DNA from 2 places in the Paenarthrobacter sp. TYUT067 genome. Region 1 is predicted to be linked to the other one. Evidence: predicted binding sites of a transcription regulator. Region 1 holds the regulator's gene; the other holds the start of a gene.
The links. The regulator HspR, encoded in region 1, represses chaperone genes until heat shock. The targets are predictions, from matches to a motif close to AAGTTGAGTCNNNNNGACTCAACTT.
Positions count from the first base shown of each region.

Region 2: a site for HspR is predicted at 2,442-2,466, ahead of clpB (ATP-dependent chaperone ClpB). Genes of this name have one in related genera too.

Region 1 covers NZ_JAMOIT010000009.1:9,559-19,872, forward strand. The annotation lists gene MOD31_RS09670 (beta-galactosidase) at 1-826, shown strand, start outside; gene MOD31_RS09675 (hypothetical protein) at 1,069-1,410, opposite strand; gene MOD31_RS09680 (amidase) at 1,612-3,333, opposite strand; gene MOD31_RS09685 (agmatine/peptidylarginine deiminase) at 3,330-4,373, opposite strand; gene MOD31_RS09690 (TetR/AcrR family transcriptional regulator) at 4,455-5,090, shown strand; gene MOD31_RS09695 (hypothetical protein) at 5,150-5,800, shown strand; gene MOD31_RS09700 (hypothetical protein) at 6,004-6,426, shown strand; gene MOD31_RS09705 (DUF3040 domain-containing protein) at 6,526-6,828, opposite strand; gene MOD31_RS09710 (hypothetical protein) at 7,023-7,490, shown strand; gene MOD31_RS09715 (heat shock protein transcriptional repressor HspR) at 7,519-7,947, opposite strand; gene MOD31_RS09720 (DnaJ C-terminal domain-containing protein) at 7,958-8,938, opposite strand; gene MOD31_RS09725 (nucleotide exchange factor GrpE) at 9,127-9,786, opposite strand; gene dnaK (molecular chaperone DnaK) at 9,789-10,314, opposite strand, start outside.
Region 2 covers NZ_JAMOIT010000007.1:35,946-46,259, reverse strand. The annotation lists gene clpB (ATP-dependent chaperone ClpB) at 1-2,404, opposite strand, end outside; gene MOD31_RS07980 (pyridoxamine 5'-phosphate oxidase family protein) at 2,552-3,169, shown strand; gene MOD31_RS07975 (sulfate/molybdate ABC transporter ATP-binding protein) at 3,178-4,251, opposite strand; gene MOD31_RS07970 (ABC transporter permease) at 4,248-5,060, opposite strand; gene modA (molybdate ABC transporter substrate-binding protein) at 5,076-5,876, opposite strand; gene MOD31_RS07960 (molybdopterin-binding protein) at 5,873-6,283, opposite strand; gene MOD31_RS07955 (FAD-binding oxidoreductase) at 6,570-7,904, shown strand; gene MOD31_RS07950 (DUF4031 domain-containing protein) at 8,037-8,906, shown strand; gene MOD31_RS07945 (hypothetical protein) at 8,942-9,448, opposite strand; gene MOD31_RS07940 (sialidase family protein) at 9,508-10,314, shown strand, end outside.

The DNA.
Region 1 (10,314 bases):
ACCCACGGCCAAGTACTTCGCCTTCCGGGACGTCATTGCCAAGCACTTCCCGGTTCCTTCCGAGGTGCCGCATCGGCGGACGCCTGTTCCGGAATCCTCTGTCCTGTCCGTCACGTCCTCCGTCCCGCTGCTCTCCGTTCCGACCGCTGCGCAGCTGGTTCCCGGGCCGGTACCGCCGGTGGAAGTGACCGGCCAATACCGGGGCTTCTACCTGTACGAGGCATCGCTGCCTTACGGCGGAGTGCTGTCCTTCTCGGAAATACGGGACCGGGCACAGTTCTTCCTGGATGGCGTGCCCGTGGGCGTCCTGAGCCGGGAATTGGGCGAACGCGCTGTTGTCATCCCGGGCGGCGGCCGTCTGCAGGTTCTTCTGGAGGACCAGGGCCGGGTGAACTACGGCCAACGGATCGGCGAGGCCAAGGGCTTGATCGGTCCCGCGATGCTGAACGGTGTGGAGCTTTTCGACTGGGAAGTGGGCGCTGTTGATGTGAACTCGCTGGAGGCCTACCGGTCCGCAGCGGTTACGCTTCCCCGCGGTTTCGCGTCTGCCGGGGTGGCTGGGCCATCTGTTTCGTTCGCGACCTTCGACGCCGACGGCCCCGGAGACAGGTTCCTCCGCCTGGACGGTTGGACCAAGGGCAACGCCTTCATCAATGGCTTCAACCTCGGACGGTACTGGAGCCGCGGGCCCCAGCGCACGCTCTATGTTCCCGGTCCGCTCATTCGGGAAGGCGCCAATGAGCTCGCCATCCTGGAACTCCACGGAAGCGCGACGCGTGAGGTGAGTTTCGCCGTCGGGCCTGACCTGGGCCCCGACGAAAAGTAACCCTCTCTCACATCCCACCTGCTTGAACCCAACCGTCTCTCACATCCCACGCCCTTCCCGGCAACCCTCTCTCGCTCTTCTCAGAGGAGTGATAGAGCGTCGCGCCATAACGGCTACGAAGTGAGAGACGGTTCCGGTTTAAGGGCCAGAAAGTGAGAGATGGTTGGGACGCGAAAGGGACCGGTCCTTCAACCGGTCCCTCTCGTGTTCAGCACGTCTGTGTGTTCAGCGCGCGGGCGTCATTAGCCGCGGCAGAGCTCGCCGTACTTGGTGCCGGCTTCCTGGTAGGCCTGGCCGAGCTCGCCAAGCTTCGCCTCGTCCGGGGTTTCCTTGGACTGCTCATCCATGTACTCCAGGATGGCGGTGACAACCGGCTTCATTTCGTCCGATGCAACGACTTCGATGGGCCGGATGGCGTTGGCCACGCGGTTGGTGGCGGTCTTGCTAGCGTTTTGGGGAATGCCGGATGCGGCGACGCCCACGCGGTCACACGTTTCCGCGGTAGTCAGCTGCTGCTGGGCGGAACAGGCGGATGCCGAGGCGATGAGCCCGGCAGCGATCAGGACAGTGGTGAGTTTCTTCATGATTCCCTCAGTGGTCGACGTCCCTTTGATTGTAATCAGTGCCGGGGCCCGTCCACGCATCGGCGCCAGGCCGCTTGCCCGCGCTCCTTCCCAGTTAGACCCCCGGTCGGGCAGCAAACTAGGTCGACTCACCGGTGTCGGAGCCTATCTACGGTGACAGCGGGAAAGCAACCGGGCAGGAGCGCAGGGCTGGCGGCGAAACTACAGCGCCGGCGTGCGCGGTGGCACCGTCCGACGAGAACCTGTTGCTTCAAAGGCGGCAGCCAGGGTCAGCAGTGCTGTGTCATCGTAGGCGCGGCCCGCGAAGGTGAGGCCCACGGGCATGCCAATGTCTGCCATGGTTCCCATGGGTACGGTGACTGTGGGAATGCCGAGATGCCGCGGGACGAGGTTTCCGTTGGCCACCCAGACGCCGTTGCGCCAGCCGAGGTCGGCAGAAGCAGGGTTGACGTCCATGTCAGCGGGTCCCACGTCCGCGACGGCCGGGAACAGGACGGCGTCCAGTCCGAGCCCGTCCATCCACTCCTCCAAGTCCACCCGCCGGGTCTCCTCCAAGCCACGCACCCCGTTTTCCAGCTCGGGGATATCCGTGAACCGGGAAACTCCGCGTTCACGGACGTGCCCGGGATACTCAGCAATGTCGTCGTCGAACCCGGTGTAGCGGTCCGGCAGGGCGCCTTCAGGGTGCGGGAAAATCCTGGAACCGTCCACCTCAGCAAGGCCACTCAGCGCGGGGTCGCCGTTGGCACGCAGAAAGTCGTCCCACGCCCAGGCTGACAGGTCCACGATTTCACGCTTGAGGTATCCAGGGGTGACAAGGCCCCGCGTGGCGATGGTGGGTGCGCCCGGACGGTCCCCTTCATAGTTGGAGACCACCGGGAAGTCCACCAGAACAACCTCGGCCCCGGCTGCTTCAAGGTCCTGTTTGGCGGCCTCCCACAGGTCAATCACGGAAGCCCGCGTCTGGATGCGCTGCCCGGTCGGCCCGCCGATGCCCGGCTGCGCACTGGTCCCGGCGTCCGGATCTGCGTTGACGTACATGCGCGGCACTCCAAAACGCTTGCCCCGCAGAGCCGACCGTCCGCCGTCGAGCGTTTCCGAAGCCAGCGCCGTGTATGACTCCGGCCGCACCTCTGAAGCTTTGGGTATCTGAACCCAGGGCTGCGCCCGCCAGAAGTCGCCGCGGGTCTCGGCGTCGTCGGCCACAATGACGTCCAGCAGCTCGAGCATGTCGGCCATGGTGCGGGTGTGCGGGACCACGACGTCCATGGTGGGGACCAACGGCCAATTGCCCCGTACGGAGATGACGCCGCGGGAGGGCGTGTAGGCGCACAGAGCATTGTTCGACGCCGGTGCGCGGCCACTTGACCAGGTTTCCTCACCAAGGCCGAAGGCAGCGAAACTGGCCGCCGTCGCGGTCCCGGAACCGTTGGAGGAACCGGAGCCGAACGCCGCAGTGAGGAAGCCGGCGTTATACGGGCTTTCGGCGCGACCGTACACGCCGCGCTGCATGCCGCCGTTGGCCATGGGCGGCATGTTGGTCAGCCCAATCAGCACCGCACCGGCATCGCGGAGCCGCTCGATGGTGAAGGCGTCGCGCTGCGCAATCAGGTGCTCGAAGGCGGGCGAACCCGCCGCCGCGGTGAGCCCTTTGGCCAGGTAGCTATCCTTGGCGGTGTAGGGGATGCCATCCAGTGGCCCACGCAGCGCGCCCTCCGTCCGGCGTTCGTCCGAGGCCCGGGCGTCCGCCAAAGCATCGGGGTTCATGACCACCAGTGCGTTGAGTCTGATGCCGTTGTGATCGTAGGCCTCGATGCGGTCAAGGTACGCCTGGGTCAGTTCCTCACTGGTCACCTCCCCTGTTTCCAGGGCCTCGCGCAGCTCTGCGATGGAGGCCTCAACGACGTCGAATGGAGCCGTCACGCTGCACCTCCTGCAAGTTTGGGCTGCTGCTGCGTGATGCAGTGGATGCCGCCGCCGCGGGCGAGGATGGGCCGGGCATCCACCGTGACAACACGGCGGCCGGGGTAGGCCTCGGCCAGGATTTCAGCGGCGAGGGAGTCGGCATGTTCTTCCCCGTATCCACAAGCGATGACCCCGCCGTTGACCACCAAGTGGTTGACGTAGCTCCAGTCCACAAAGCCGTCTTCGTCGCGCAGCGTTTCCGGCGCCGGCAGCGGCACGATCTCGAACGGCTTGCCCGCCGCATCTGTTTGCGTTTCAAGGAATGCCCGAAGTGTGCGGCTGACCTCGTAGTCCGGGTGCTCCGGGTTGGTCTGGGAATGCAGCAGGATTTGGCCGGGTGCGGGCAGCGTGGCCACCATGTCGATGTGGCCTCGCGTGCCCAGGTCCTCGTAGTCGCGGGTCAGTCCGCGGGGTACCCAAATGACCTTGGTGGCGCCGATGGTGCGGGCCAGTTCGGCTTCAACTGCTGCCTTGTTGGCGTAAGGGTTCCGGTTTGGATCCAACTGGACTGTTTCTGTTACCAGCACCGTTCCTTTGCCGTCTACGTGGATGGCACCGCCTTCATTGACCAGCAAAGAGCTGACAAGTTCGGCACCGGACTTCTCCGCAACGAAACGGCCCATTCCGGCGCTCTTCTGCCATTCGGACCATGCCGGAGCACCCCAGCCGTTGAAGATCCAGTCCACGGCGCCAAGCACGCCGGGGCGTTCGTCGTCCAGCACAAAGGTGGGTCCGACGTCGCGCATCCAGAACTCATCCAGCGGCGCCTCGATCTGTTCGATGCCGTTACCCAGCATCCGGGCGGCGCGCTCGCGTTCGCTGGGGTCCACCACCATGGTGACCGGCTCGAATTCGGCTACAGCATGGGCGACGGCGGTCCAGGCACCGTAGGCCTCTTCGGCAGAGGCGGCGTCGTCGCCAAGCGTCAGGCCGGTGCGGGGGAACGCCATCCAAGTGCGCTCATGCGGTGCGGTTTCGGCCGGCATTCTCCAAGCCATGGGTGACTCCTTCGTCTTCAGACATTCTCTTGTTGATCGCATGATCAACAATGCAGAAAACCTAATCTAGACTGGTCTGTAATGTCAAGCACTCAACAGAAGCGCGCAGTCCGTAAGTCACCGGCTGAGCGCGCCGCAGAAATCACCGAAGCCGCCCGCGAGATCGCCCTCGAGGCAGGCCTCACGGCGCTCACGCTGCGCAACGTCGCCGCGCGAATTGGCGTTGCTTCCGGTCTGGTGGCGCACTACCAGCCCACCATGGACGCACTGGTCTCCAGCACCTTCGCCACCATCGTGGCAGCGGAAACACAGGAAGTCGCCGCCTTGCTGAGCCAGTGCCCAGGACCATCTGAACGCCTGGCCCTGCTGGTGGACACCCTTCTGGACAACAGCAGGCTCGACGTCACCGCAATCTGGGTGGAAGCCTGGACCTTGGGGCGCCGCAATGAAACCCTTGCCGCCGCCGTCCGGGAGCAGATGGATGCCTGGCAGAAGGTCTTCCAGGACGTGGTGGAGGACGGGAACGCCACAGGAGTGTTCAACGTTTCCGACGCCGCCGCCGTCGCCTGGCAAATCCTCGGCATGGTTGATGGCCTGAACGCGCAGGCCTTGGTCCGATGGGACGGCGTCAACGACCGCGGCACGCACCTTGCACGCGCCGTCGAGGGAATGGTGGGCGCCGCCCGAGGTTCGCTGGTGCCCAAACCGGGAGCGTAGGCCGCCCCACCCGGGGCCGCCTTCGGGAGCCAGTCCTGCCCTGCCCTAGGCTTGGGAGCATGGCGATCATTCACAAGGCAACCCTGTCCCCGTCCAAGCTCGAACTCATCGCTGACTACCTACCGAAGCAGCCCTGGTTCATCCAGGACGGCACCCCGGAGCTCATCGGCGCCTACCGCTTTGACGATCCCACCGGCGAGGTGGGGCTCGAAACACACGTGGTCGCGGCCGGCGAGCGCATCTACCAGGTGCCGCTCAGCTACCGCGGCTACGAGCTTGCCGGCGCCGAGGAGTGGCTCATCGGCACCATGGACCACTCGGTCCTGGGCAAGCGCTGGGTGTACGACGCCTGCGCTGATCCCGTGTACATCAGGGTCCTCGCCGCTGCCATCCTCACCGGCCAGAAAGAGGCCGAACTGATCGTCGACGGCGAGCCTGAGCCCCGGCCCAGCACGGTCACGGTGAAGGGCAGCGGAAAGCTCGACGACGGCGTCCCCGCGTTGAGTGCCTCGGCGCCGGTATCCGGCAGCGGCGTGACCATCATTGATGCGGGTGCCCTGCGGTTGAAAGTCACCCGGGTTCTGGATGTAGCCGCAGATGCTTCGGCCAGCACCGCAGCGGCCCAGGAGCTTCACGGGGAGTTGATTCTCAACGGACAGTGGGCCGGACTGGAGGAGCCGGTGGAGCTGGCCTCGGTAGTGCGGACCTAATCACCCGGATGCTTCGCGCCGCTCCTTCCCGGTTGCCCTGCCTCGCCGCCTGTAAGCCACGGCGTGTCGGCCCCCAGGCCCGCGTTATATGCGGGGTGGCACTGGGCAACTGGGAAGGAGCGCGCGCCGGGGGGCATCTGTTGATCACAGGTGCTCAAGCGTAGGCTGGCAAGCAGGTCGTCTAACCACGTGAGGGGCTCAGCATGTACAAAGCGCAAAGCATCATTCCCGCCGCCCAGGATCTTGCCCGGGAATGGGTAACGCATGCGACAGAGGGCACATCCGCACAAACAGACGCAGTGGTGAGGTGGGCTTTGTCCCGGATCAACCACGCCGACGTGCCGTCCGTGGTCCAGGGTGTGATGCTCACTTTGACCGGCAACAAAAAGGCCGCCAAGGAAGCTAAACGCACTGCCGCCAAGGCAGTAAAGAAGGCCACCCGAGCGCTCAGCCGGAAGACCACGCAGCGCAGCTCCGGCCGTGCAGTATGGTTCACCGCCATTGCTGCTGCCGTCGTGGGAGCGGGCGCAGTGTTTGCTTGGCGAATGATGATGCCTCCGGGCGAACCCGAGCCTGTCCAGCGGCAGGAAACCCCGGTCCAGCCGCCGGTCCCACCGGTTCCCTAGGTAACGTCTTCCCGGAAGGTCTCCCCCGAACGTCGTCCCTAGCCGCCGCTCCCCATCGCACCGGCAGGGTGGTGCGGGGCGACTCAGGTGCCGAACCTGCTAAGGTGCCGCGTGGTCGTCGTGCCGTCCGAACAGTCTCCGTAGCGATGTCCCGGTCACGAGCCAATAGGCTCCGCCACTGGCCAGCAGGAACCCCGCGACGCCCAGGATGACCAGCTGGGTGACGATCCCGGCGATCACCATGATGAAGCCGACCAGAACGGCCAGGCTGCCAAGAACGTTGCGCGCCAGAGCGCCACGTGGGCGACCGGACTTCAGCTCATAGGCGAGGCCGGGATCCGTTGAAGCGAGATCCCGCTCCAGCTCTTCCAAGCTCCTGCGTTCTTCATCCGACAACGACATCGGGATTCCTCACCACACGAGCAGGGCCGCCGAGACCGCGTCAATGCTCAGAACACCCGCACGAGCGCTGCTTGCCGTGCTATGCCTTCATTATCTTCCCGTTGAGGTGGTCTAGCCATATGGCGGTCCCCCTTCATCACCGGCGGCAGGTCCAGCTATCGACTTACCAAAGGTTCTAAGCATGCTTACGATGGATGGGCAGGATTCAGACGCACCACCAGCATGGAACCCCCACCGCCGACTGGAAAGTTGAACTCCCCATGGCACGACGAAGCGCGAGAAAAGCACAGAGCATCACTGAAGCGGTTCCTGGGCGCCGCGGACCCCGAAAGGCCATTTGGCTTATTGCCGCGGGCCTCGTCGCTGGCATAGCTGGCGGAGTTTTCGGCTTCCGCATGCTGGTACCGTCCAGCGAATCTGAGCCGGCCAAGACACCGCGGCGTCAACCGGAGGAGATTCTGGTCAGGGAGGAGCCCGTGGAAATCTCCACCAGGATGCGCCCGGGCGAATGGACCGAGGAGTCCCTGCAGGAGCACCTTGAGGATTACAAGCAGCAGATCCGGGACATGGGAGCCAAAGAGTCGCAGATCGTGGTGGACGTAGAACGGACCGAAGCCGGCGCTGCCCGGGTAGTGGTCAGTTGGGACAGGACCTTGCCGTAGTTCCGGGACGCTAAGGGTTTTCGAGGGGCTAAAGGCTTTCGCCTTGGCGCGGCCGCCACACCACTACGGCCTGCGACCGCGCGCGTGGACGCTGCCCGCGGGCCAGGCTAACGACGTCGCCCGCGGCACCTGCCGCGAAGATCCGCGCATCCACGGGTGAGCGGCGGCGGGTCAGTTCTTCCGTCAGCTCAGCCACGCGATACTGCAAAGCGGCAACCTGGTTTTCGAGGTCGAGGATGCGTTTGATGCCCTCGAGCGAGACGCCGGACTGCGAGAGGCGCTGGACCTCCCGCAGTTTATTGACGTCGTTCTGCGAATAGCGGCGGGACTTGCCGGGAGCGCGGCTGGGCGAAACGATGCCCAAACGGTCGTACTGGCGCAACGTCTGCGGATGCATATCGGCAAGCTCCGCAGCCACGGAGATGACAAAGATCGGCTGGTTGACGTCGATTGCCATGACCGCCTCCTTACAACCGGGCCTTCGCGGCCAAGTCGCTGCGCGGGTTGGCATCAGTGGTGGCCGCCGCGAAAGCCTTCACGGCTTCCTCTGCTTCTTTGTTGAGGTTCTGCGGGACCGCGACGTCGATTGTCACCAGCAGGTCGCCGGTGGACTTGGACGTCTTCACGCCACGACCTTTCACCCGGAGGGTACGGCCCGACGGAGTCCCGGCCGGAACGCGCACCTTGACGGTGTCGCCGTCGAGCGTTGGAACTTCAATGGTGGCGCCGAGCGCCGCCTCCGCAAACGTGACGGGCACGTGGATGCGGATGTTGTCGCCGTCGCGGTGGAAAAAGTCGTGAGGCTTGACGCTCACCGTGATGATGAGGTCGCCGTTGCCGGCAGGGCCAGCGTTGCCCTTGCCACGCTGGCGGACCTTCTGCCCGTCCTTGATGCCGGCCGGGATCTTGACGTCGATCACGTTGCCGTTGCTCTCACGCAGGCTCACCGTGGTGCCCTTGATGGATCCGGCAAAGGAGATGGACGTTGTAGCCGTCCGGTCCGCGCCCTTCTGCGGAGCCCGTTGGAACCCGGTGGGGCCGGCACCTCCAAACCCACCACCAAACAGGTCAGCGAACTCCGGAGGGATGCCACCGCCCGCAGGCTGACGGGCACCAGGCCCACCGCCAAACAGGCCGCCGAACAGGTCCTCAAACCCACCGTTAGCTCCGGCACCACCACGCCCGGCGCCAGCACCCGGAGCAAACCGGGCACCGCCCATGGCACGGATGGCATCGTACTGCTGACGGTCCTCAGGATTGGACAACACCGAGTACGCCTCGGAGATGTCCTTAAACTTCTTCTCCGCAGCAGCATCCCCAGAGTTCGTATCAGGGTGATGCTCCCGCGCTAGCTTGCGGTAAGCCTTCTTAATATCCGCATCGGACGCGTCCTTGGCAATACCAAGGATCGCGTAAAAATCCTTTTCAACCCAGTCCTGGCTGGCCAAGAGCGTTTCCTTTCAAATCAATAAACAAGCACCTGCGTCCACCCACCTTAGGTGAGTCGACCGCCGGAGCGGAGCGAGACAAGGGGCCCGGGAGTGGCTTCGGGCCTACCGGAGCGTGGCGGCTAAGTCCGTAGGACTAAAGCCGCCACGCGTAGGGGCGGGGCCCCTTGTCTCGCTTCGCGGTGGGACTAAGCGGGAACCGCGACGATCACTTGGGCTGCACGCAGGACCCGCTCACCTGAGCGGTATCCGGAGCGCAGCACCTGGCTGACCGTGTCAACCTCAATGTCTTCGCCGGGCTGCTGGATGAGTGCCTCGTGGATGGTGGGGTCGAATTCGACTCCGGTATCCGCGATGCGTTCCAGTCCGTACGTCTTCAGCGCGTTCTCCAGTTTGGTGGCGATGGCGGCGAAGGGGCCGTCTTCGAGGTCACCGTGCTGGCGGGCGGCGTCGACGTCGTCCAGCACCGGGAGCAGTGAGTTCAGGACGCCGATGACGGCCATCTCTCCTGCTACGGCGCGGTCGCGTTCGACGCGCTTGCGGTAGTTGACGTACTCAGCCTGGAGGCGGAGGAGGTCGTTGCGGAGCTCCGCTGCCTGGGCTTCAGCCGCGGCACCGGAGGCTACCGATTCTTCGGCCGGCACCTCTACCCCGTTGAGGATTTCCTCAGCCTGGGAGAGGGCGTCGCCGTCTGTAGGAGCGGCGTTGCCTTCGGTGGGAGCTGCAGCTTCGCTATCGGGGTGACGGGCTGCCCCGGTCTCCGGGTCAACCTTGCGGTTGTCCCGGATAACGGGCTTGCGCGGCTCGCCGCTTTCTGAGTGCTCTGCTTCGTTGCCGTGGTGAGGCATGGCTACTTCTTCGCTTCGTCTTCGTCGATGATTTCGGCGTCGACGATGTCCTCGTCGGCAGCCTTGTCACCGGCAGGAGCGCCTTCTGCACCGGCACCCGGAGCGTCAGCTGCGGAGGCCTGGGAGTAGATGGCTTCGCCGAGCTTGGTCTGTGAGGCCTGGAGCTTCTCGAACGCAGTCTTCACAGCGGCGTCGTCGGTGCCTTCCAGCGCGGACTTGAGGGCGTCGACGTCGGCCTTGACCTCGGTCTTGACTTCCTCGGGAAGCTTGTCCTCGTTGTCGGCGATCAGCTTGTCCACGGAGTAGGCGAGCTGCTCTGCGGAGTTACGGGTGTCCGTAGCTTCGCGGCGTGCCTTGTCCTCTGCAGCGTGCTCTTCGGCTTCACGGACCATGCGGTCGATGTCGTCCTTGGACAGTGCCGTGCCACCGGTGATGGTCATGGACTGTTCCTTGCCCGTGCCCTTGTCCTTGGCGGACACGTGGACGATGCCGTTGGCGTCGATGTCGAAGGTGACCTCAACCTGCGGA
Region 2 (10,314 bases), on a different contig from region 1:
CATCAGAGACTTCCAGGCTCAGGCGGCGCTCACGGAGCCGGTTGCCCAACTCGGCCACATGCAACTCAACAATCCGGGCCAGTTCCTCCACGGACAGCGGATCAAACAGCACGATCTCGTCCAGGCGGTTCAGGAACTCCGGTTTGAAGGATGCCTGGACCACCGCCATGACAGCCTCACGCTTCGCCTTGGCATCCATGGTCGGGTCCACCAGGAACTGGCTGCCGGAGTTGGACGTCAGCACCAGGATGGTGTTGCGGAAGTCCACGGTGCGGCCTTGGCCGTCGGTGAGTCGTCCGTCGTCCAGAACCTGCAGGAGGATGTCGAAAACCTCGGGGTGGGCCTTCTCCACCTCGTCCAGCAGCACCACGGAGTAGGGCCTGCGGCGGACAGCCTCGGTCAGCTGGCCACCTTCCTCATAGCCGACATATCCCGGAGGGGCACCCACCAGGCGGGCCACCGAGTGCTTCTCGCTGTACTCGGACATGTCGATCCGGATCATGGCGCGTTCGTCGTCAAAGAGGAAGTCCGCGAGTGCCTTGGCCAGCTCGGTCTTACCCACACCGGTGGGCCCAAGGAACAGGAAAGAACCTGTGGGACGGTTGGGGTCGCTGATGCCGGCACGGGCACGGCGCACGGCGTCGGACACAGCTTGGACGGCTTTGGTCTGTCCGATGAGCCGCTTGCCGAGTTCCTCTTCCATGTGCAGCAGTTTCTGCGATTCGCCTTGGAGCATGCGTCCGGCCGGAATCCCGGTCCATGCGGAGATGACCTCGGCGATGTCGTCCGCAGTCACGTCCTCCGCCACCATGAGCTCGGGCTTGGAATCGCTGCGGGCTGACTCCTCCTCGGCAGCGGCGCTCAGCTCCCGCTCCAGGGCCGGCAGCTCGCCATAAAGGATCCGCGACGCCGATTCGAGGTCGCCTTCACGCTGGGCTTTGTCCGCGACGGAACGCAGTTCGTCGATCTTCGCTTTAAGATCACCAACTCGGTTGAGCCCGGCCTTCTCGGCTTCCCAGCGCGCATTCAAGGCACTCAGTTCTTCGTTCTTGTCGGCTTTGTCCGCACGGAGCGCCGCCAATCGTTCCACCGAGGCAGGATCGGTCTCGCCTTGGAGGGCCAGTTCCTCCATGGTCAGACGGTCCACGGCACGGCGAAGCTGGTCGATCTCCTCCGGCGCCGAATCGATTTCCATGCGGAGCCTTGACGCGGCCTCATCAACGAGGTCGATTGCCTTGTCCGGAAGCTGCCTGCCAGAGATGTACCGGTTGGACAGTGTTGCGGCTGCCACCAACGCTGAGTCGGCAATAGCCACCTTGTGGTGTGCCTCGTAGCGCTCCTTCAAGCCGCGCAGAATGCCTATGGTGTCCTCAACACTGGGCTCGCCGACGTAGACCTGCTGGAAGCGGCGCTCCAGCGCAGGGTCCTTCTCGATGTTCTCGCGGTACTCATCCAAAGTGGTGGCACCAATCAGGCGCAGCTCGCCGCGGGCCAACATGGGCTTGAGCATGTTGCCGGCATCCATGGCGCTCTCACCTGTGGCGCCAGCCCCCACCACCGTGTGGATCTCATCAATGAACGTGACGATCTGACCGTTGGAGTTCTTGATTTCCTCAAGGACAGCCTTGAGTCGTTCCTCGAACTCGCCACGGTATTTGGCGCCGGCCACCATGGAGGCGAGGTCCAAGGCGATGAGGGTCTTGCCACGCAGGCTCTCCGGAACGTCACCGGCCACCATGCGCTGGGCGAGGCCTTCGACGACGGCAGTCTTGCCAACGCCGGGCTCGCCGATCAGCACGGGGTTGTTCTTGGTGCGGCGGCTCAGGACCTGGACGACGCGTCGGATTTCGCTGTCGCGCCCGATGACGGGATCCAGTTTGCCGGAACGGGCCACAGCAGTGAGGTCAGTGCCGAATTTCTCCAAGGCCTGGAAGGTGTTCTCCGGATCCGGCGAGTTGACGTTCCTGTCGCCACGGACACCCGGCAAGGCGGCGAGCAGCGCCTCATGGGAGGCACCGGCGTCGCGCATTAACTTCCCGACGGCGTCGCTTCCGGCCGAGAGCCCCAGCAGTAAGTGCTCGGTGGACACGAAGGAGTCACCGAGTTTGTCGGCCTCGGCTTGGGCCGCCTGGATGGCCTGCATGGACTGGCGGGACAACTGCGCCTGCTGGACCGAACTACCCGAGGAGGAGGGAAGCGCTTTGATGGCCGAGCTGGCCTGTACGCTCACTGCATCAGGGTCTGCACCGGTAGCACGCAGCAGTGCCACAGCGACGCCCTCGCGCTGGTCCATGAGGGCCTTCAGCAGGTGGGCGGGCTCGAGCTGCGGGTTGCCCGCAGTCGAGGCGTTCATGGCGGCCGCAGAAAGGGCCTCCTGGCTTTTGGTGGTGAATTTGACGTCCAAAGAGTGCTCCCTTTCTGGAGTTGAACCAATACTTTCAAAGTTGAGTCTACTACGCTCAACTTTAATTTTGGCCCACTGTGTTCCATGTTTGCCCACGGCGAAACCAGTGTCCAGAGTCCGCGGGAATCGTGTGGGTAGGCTGGGGCCATGGAGACCATTTCAACCGCGGCCGAACTTGAAGAACTCATCGGATTGCCCCTCGATCGCGTGCGCCAAAAGGTGCGCACAGTCCTCAGCGATTTCGACCGCCAATGGCTGGCAGCCAGCCCCTTCTGCGTGATCTCGACGACGGACGCGCAGGGTCGCGTGGACGCCTCACCCAAGGGCGATCCCGCGGGCTTCATTCAGGTCCTGGACGAGCACACCATCGCCATCCCGGAGCGGCCCGGCAACAAGCTGGTGTTCGGCTTCCACAACATCCTTGAAAACCCGAACGTCGGCATCCTTTCCGTCGTCCCGGGCCGCACCGACACCCTCCGGATCAACGGGACCGCACAGATTGTCCGCGATGCCGACTTCTTCGATCTCATGGTGGTCAAAGGGCACCGGCCGCGCGCCGCCGTCGTAGTTTCGGTGGAGGAAGTGTTCACGCACTGCGGCAAGGCGTTCATGCGCAGTGGCCTGTGGCAGCCCGAAACCTGGGGTACCGACGGCCTGCCGAGCATCGCGGCCCTCGCCAAGACTTACACCCAGCCCGAAACGCCGCTGGAAGACCTGGAGTCTTACTACGGGCCGTCCTACGCCGAAAGGATGTACCGGGAATGACCATGGGCTCAGGCCGGGTAGACGGACACCAGCGCGGACTTCACCACGAACCGCACCTCCATGCCCGGCGCCAGGCCCAGGTCAGCGGACGCTGCCGGAGTGATGTCGGCGGACAAAGCCTGGACGGGATCTCCGGTCCTTGCGCGAACCCGGATCTGATCACCATGCGGTTCAAGGTCAGTGATGACCACGGGAAAAGAGTTGCGCGGGCTTCCGTGCACCTCACCCAAAAAGACGGAAACACTCGACGGCGGGAACGCGGCCACGCCTGCCTGGCCGGGCAGGGGTAACCAGTCAGGATCGTGCTGGCCAGCGAAAACCCGGCCATCCGGCGTCGTGATTCCTTCCTCGGTGATGATCCCGGTGACGAGGTTCAGCCCTGCGAGTCCGGCGGCGAAGTGGCTTCGTGGCCGTTCAAGCACTTGGCGCGTGGGCCCTTCTTCGGTGATGCAGCCACCCTCCACCACCACCACGCGGTCGGCCAGCATGTAGGCGTCCAGGACATCGTGCGTGACAACAATGGCCTTGCGATCCCTGAGGACCCGCTTGAGCACACGGCGCAGCAACGGGGCAGCATGGATGTCCAGCGCGGCCATCGGTTCGTCAAGCAGCAGGAGTTCGGGATCGGCGGCCAAGGCCCGGGCAACCGCCACCCGCTGAGCCTGCCCACCAGACAGCTGGGCAGGCTTGCGGTCAGCCAACGGGAGGGCGTCCACCTCAGCAAGCCAGTGGCGCGCAGTTTCCCTGGCCGCTGCCTTCGAAATGCCGGAGCTGCGCGGCCCAAAAGCCACGTTGTCCAGGGCGGTCAAATGCGGAAACAGCAACGCTTCCTGGGCCAAAAGCGCAGTCCCGCGAAGGTGCGGCGGGCTCCACAGGCGGGTTCCGCCGTCGAGCCTGAAGAGCTCCCTATCCCCGATGCGTGCCGAACCGGTGTCCGGCCGCAGCAATCCGGCAATGACCCCCAGCAGCGTCGACTTGCCCGCGCCGTTGGGTCCCAGGACGGCCACCGTCTCGCCCTCGCGGAGGCTGAGGGACATGTGGAAGTTCCTGCCAGGCATGCTGGCCTGCAGCTCGAAGCTCATGGCCGGACCTCCGCGGGCTGGGCGCTGCGGCGGCGACCGTAGCTCAGCCCAACCACCGCCACTGCCACCGCCACCAGCACCAAGGAAAGTGCGACGGCGGCATCGGCGTCGGTCTCGCGCTGCAAGTAGATTTCCAACGGCAAGGTGCGGGTAATCCCTTCGAGGCTGCCGGCGAAGGTCAAGGTAGCGCCGAACTCGCCCAAACTGCGAGCGAATGACAACACTGCTCCGGACGCAAGCCCGGGCAAAACCAGCGGCAGCGTAACCCGACGAAGAACGGTGGTGGGCCGTGCGCCCAAGGTAGCCGCGACGGCCTCGTACTTACTTCCAGCTGAACGGAGCGCGCCTTCCAGGCTCACCACAAGGAACGGCAAGGCCACGAACGTCTGAGCCAGAACAACAGCGGTAGTAGTGAACGCGATCTGGATTCCCACCAGCTCCAGGGATTTGCCGAGGAGACCCTGCCGGCCGAAGGTGTACAGGAGCGCAATGCCCCCCACCACCGGCGGCAGCACCAGCGGCAAGAGGACGAACGCCCTCAGTAACCGCTGCCCCGGAAAATCGCCACGCGCCAGGACCAACGCCAAAGGAACACCCAGCACGATGCACAGAACGGTGCTGGCTGCCGAGGTCCGCAGGCTCAGGCCAAGCGCGGCCAGCGAGGACTCGGAGGTAATGAGCGGGATGAACTGTGGCCAGTTCACCCGCAACACCATCGCCGCCAAGGGAAGCACCATCAAAAGTCCACCCCCGGCCGCGACCACATAAATCCAGCGCGGGACGCCGTGGTAGCCGCTATGCCTGATCATTCCCCGTGGCCTCCGCTAAGGCGTTCCGAAGCCGGCATCCCTGAGGACCTTCTTGCCTGCTTCACTGGTGATGTTTGCGATGAAGGCGGCTGCGAGTTCCTTGTTCTTACTAGTGCCAACCGTGGCAATCGGGTAAGTGTTGACGGCCTTGTCCGATTCCGGGAATGCTATGCCCTTGACCTTGTCGCCGGCCCGCTTTACATCCGTAACGTAGACCAGGCCGGCGTCAGCCTCGCCCGAGGTGACTTTGCCAAGGACATCGGTCACTGACGATTCCTCGCTCACCGGGCTCAACGTTGTTCCCGCGGCCTTTTCAACGGCCTCCGTTGCAGCGCCGCAGGGAACCTGGCTGGCGCAGGTCACCACTTTGACGCCAGGCTTGGCAAGGTCCGCAAAAGAAGAGATCGACGCCGGATTGCCGGGCGGGACGGCGATCTCCAGGACGTTGGTGGCGAAGTTGGTTGCGGTGCCCTCCACAAGGTCCTGGTCGGCGAGCTTGGTCATGTTCCTGGTATCGGCCGAAGCGAAAATATCCGCGGGAGCGCCTTGGGTAATCTGCGTGACCAGATCTGAGGAGCCCGCAAAGCTGAGAGTCACTTTGGTGCCCGGGTGCTGAACTTCGAAGTCCTTGGCCAACTGGGTGAAGGTGGTTTTCAGGGATGCCGCAGCGAAAACGGTGATCTCTCCGGACATGGACGACCCCGGGTTGGCCGAGCCTGTGGACGGACGTGTGGTGCCCGAGGCGCAGGCCGCCAAGCTTGCCGCGACCGCACCTGCAACCATTAGTGCGGCAAGAGGCTTGCGGAGGATGCTCATATGACGCTCTTTCCCTGCGGTGTTTCGATGATGACAGTGGTGGCCTTCACTACGGCTGTGGCTACCGAGCCGAGCTCCAACCCGAGTTCCCGGACGGCTTCGCTACTCATCAGCGACACCACGCGGAACGGGCCACATTGAAGCTCAACCTGGGCCATCACTTTGTCCGCGGTGATGCCAGTGACCAAGCCGACGAAGCGGTTACGTGCTGAGCTTGCCGCGCGGGAAGGATCATCAGGGAGATGGGACTGCCCGCGGGCAAGGGTGGCCAGTTCCAGTCCATCCACCGCGAGCCGCCCGGCTGAGTCCCTCAGGGCAGTGAGAGTTCCATTTTCCGTCCATCGCCTCACGGTGTCGTCGCTGACACCTAGGAAACGCGCGGCTTCGGAAATTCGTATGTGCGGCATAAATGCATCATAGTGCCGTATTTGCGGATCTGGGGCACCTGTTGATCCGCAAACAAAAGATGACCGCGGACAGCGGGCCGCCCGTTGGCTGCACCCTTTTCCGTCGCCCGCAGCCTTTTGCATTCTTGGCGCATCCGATGCCGCCCGACGCTTCCGTAAGCTCTGGTGCGCATGGCGGAAAGTGGTGCGCCGCCGTCGTCGTACTTCTTTGCGTTACCCATGGTCCACGGGGACCGGCCGCCGTACCCTGTTCTAGGGGAGAGTTTCATATTCAAAGGAACGTCCCATGGAATGGATTCGGCCGGACAGCCCGGACTACGACGACGCCCGAAAACTCTTCAATGCGATGATCGACCGCAGGCCGGCTGTCATCGCTAAATGCTCGGATTCCGGCGAGGTTGCCGAAGCGCTGCTCTATGCGCACAACCATAATCTGGACGTCGCTGTGCGCTCGGGCGGGCACTCGGTGGCCGGCATGTCCACCAACGACGACGGCTTGGTCATTGACGTCCGCCCCATGAAGTCCATCAGCGTGGACCCCGATTCCAAGACCGCCACGGCCGGCGCTGGACTCACGTGGGGCGAGTTCGACCGCGCAACCCAGCAGTACGGGCTGGCCGTGACGGGCGGACGCGCCTCTACCACGGGAGTCTCGGGCTTCACACTTGGCGGTGGTTCCGGATGGCTGGAGCGCTCATACGGATTCGCGTGCGACAACCTGCTCTCGGTAGACCTCGTCACAGCCTCCGGCGATCGCGTGACCGCCAGCCGGGACGAGAATCCGGAGCTGTTCTGGGCCCTCCACGGAGGCGGCGGAAACTTTGGCGTGGCTACGTCCTTGACGTTCCAGCTCCACGACCTCGGACCTTCGGTGGTGGCCGGCCTCATGCTGTTCCCCGGGGACGACGCACCGGATCTGTCGCGCGCCTACCGGCAGATTGCTTTGGAGGCACCCGACGCCGTGGGGACAGCACTGGTGTACCTCACCGCCCCGCCGGAAGAGTTCGTCCCCGAAGAGATGGTGGGCAAGCTCGCCGTCGGGATGGCATACATCTACGCGGGCGATCTTGAGGCCGGCGAGGAGCATGCAAAGCCGTTCAAGGACCTCGGCCCCTCGGTGGACCTGGTTTCACCCATGGGATACGCGGACTTCCAATGCATGATCGATGACCCTCCGGACCTCTACAACTACTGGAGCGCCGACTACCACGACGAACTGTCCGATGCTGCCCTGGACCTCCTGGTGGACTCGGCACAGCGCCTTCCAGGCCCGCACTCGCAGCAGCTGGTGGCTCGTTGGGGCGGAGCCGTGGGCGGACCGGCTGCCGCGAACACACCATTGCAACACCGCGGAGCCTCGTGGGTCAGCCACCCGTTCGGCCTGTCCGAGACCCGTGAGGGCGGGCAGGAAGCCAAGGCTTGGGTCAAACAGTTCCGGCAGGACATCGCTCCCCACACCACGGGCGGCGTATGGCTGAACTTCATTGGTGACGAGGGTCAAGACCGGATCATGGCGGCCTACGGCGAACAGAACTACCGCCGGCTGTCCTTGGTGAAGGGCGAGTTCGACCCCGACAACGTGTTCCGCGGCAACCAGAACATCCTGCCGGCCGAGCGCTGAGTTTCCTGCACTCCTTCCCAGTTGCCGTGATCAGCGCGGGCAGTGAAGCCTGTACTTCCGGGACGGTAGCACGGCGGTAGACGTCCCGATGGCCGGCAACTGGGAAGGATCGTCCGGGACTACACTTTGGCCATGGCCATCTACGTGGATCCGCCCTTGTGGCCAGCGCATGGAACCGTTTTTTCACACCTGGTTTCGGACACGTCGCTGGAAGAGCTGCACTCGTTCGCAGCCTCCGCCGGCGTTCCCGAACGAGCCTTCGACGGAGACCACTACGACGTCCCCGAACGACGATACGACGACCTCGTATCCGCGGGCGCCATCCCTGTGGAGGCCCGCATCCTGGTCCGCAAACTCATAGCCAGCGGACTCCGCATCCCCGCTCGTGAACGGAGCAAGGCCTTGACAATACCTTTAATGGAACGATGGAACAGCACCTATCCCGGCCACGAGGAGCTGGGCCTTGAGTTGCTGGAACGCTGGGGAGAGGACCGCAGGAAGTACCACAGCCGGACACATCTCCTGGCAGTCCTTGAGGCCTTGGATGTGCTGGCCGAACCGGACCAGCCTGCCCGAACCGTCCTGCTGGCAGCATGGTTTCACGATGCCGTCTATGAAGGTGTGGCCGGGCAGGACGAAGAAGAGTCCGCTCGCTTGGCAGAGGACCGGCTAACGTCCACTGGTTTGGCTCCGCACGAGGTGGCCGAGGTGGCACGCTTGGTCCGGCTCACCGCCACACACAGTCCAAAGACAGGCGACTACGCGGGTGCAATGTTGTGCGACGCAGACCTCTCGGTGCTCGGCAGCGACCAGCAGTCCTATGCCCGCTATCGTGCCGCCGTCCGCGAAGACTACGCCCACGTCAGTGACGACGACTTCGCGAAGGGGCGCGCCGCCGTCGTACGTGACCTCCTGAGGCTGGATCCCCTGTTCCACAGCGAACGCGCCAAGGCACTCTGGTTGACGGCCGCGCGACGGAACCTCACCGGCGAACTCGGGTGAGCGGTTCGCTCGACGCCCCGCGCGAGTTCCGCGCTTCAGCCGTGCGCGAGGAGTTCCAGTCCTACCACCGCCAAGCCCAGGAGGAACTCCGCACCGAGCACAATCACCTTCTTCCACCAAGACATCTTCACCCGGCGAACCGCCAGATAGCCGATGAGGACCAGGGCAGTAATCAGGGCGACCGTTGATGCGCGCAATGAGGTTTCGACGCTCCACCGGCCCATGGCGGCCACCGCGATAAAGATCAATGGGAGAACAATCGCCCCGAAGGCGCCGAAGCTGGTCCGCGCCATATGCGCCAGCTCAGAACGGCTGGGGGTCTTCGCATGCACGGCCAGGTGCGAGACGAAGTCGGCCACGAACACCGCCAGCAATGTTCCCACCACTGTGATGGCCAGCGTCGAAGCGGCTTCCCCTGGAGTGAGTGTCTCCGCGTGCGACTGCAGGGCGAGGACAACCGCCAGCCCGGCGAAGGTCACATAGACCCGCTCCTTAAGTGCTTCGGCTCGGTGCTGGGCGCTGGGCTGGGCTTTGGTGGTCACCCGCCAAGATTACTCACAACGTTTCTGGTGGTCTTTGCGGCCGGGGCTACCATGGAGGTGTGACCTCCTACCTCCTGGATTCCCCCAAACTCCCGCTGGCTGTACCCGACGTCGAACACGTCCTGGCTGTCCGCGGCGTGGGCGGCTACCGCCAGTACCGCATCCCGGCCCTCGCCGTCAGTACTCGGGGAACCGTGCTGGCTGCCTACGACGGCCGACCCAACTTGGACGACCTCCCCAATCCCATAGATCTTCTCCTGCGCCGCAGCTACGACAACGGAGTTACCTGGGAGCCTCAGCAGCTTGTGCGCACGGGCTCGGGGCTCCACGGCTTCGGCGATCCAAGCTTGCTGGTTGACACGGAAACCGGGCGGATTTTCATGTTCCACGCCGCAGGCACGCATGCGGGCTTCTTCGAAGCCGTCACCGGCTTGGAGCCCGAGGACGAGGTGCAGCATGCGGACGTCAGCTTCTCAGACGACGACGGCGACACCTGGCAACACCGCCGGCTCACCGGACAGCTCAAGCACGGTGCCGTCACTGGACTGTTCGCCGCGGCTGGTCAGGGAATCCAGATACACACCGGCCCTTTTGCAGGCCGGCTGGTGCAACAGTATGTGCTGTTGGCAGACGGAGCCATCATGGCTGCGTCCGCATACAGCGACGACCACGGCGGGACCTGGTCCCTCGGAGACATGATCGGAACCGGTCCCGGCGGCATTGGGCCCAACGAAAACAAGGTTGTGTGCTTGGACGATGGCCGGCTGCTCCTGCATTCGCGGGCAACGCCGTGCAGGTTGTCTGCTGTGTCCGAGGACGGCGGTCAGACATGGAGCCCGCTGCAGGCCATCCCGGAACTACCCGAC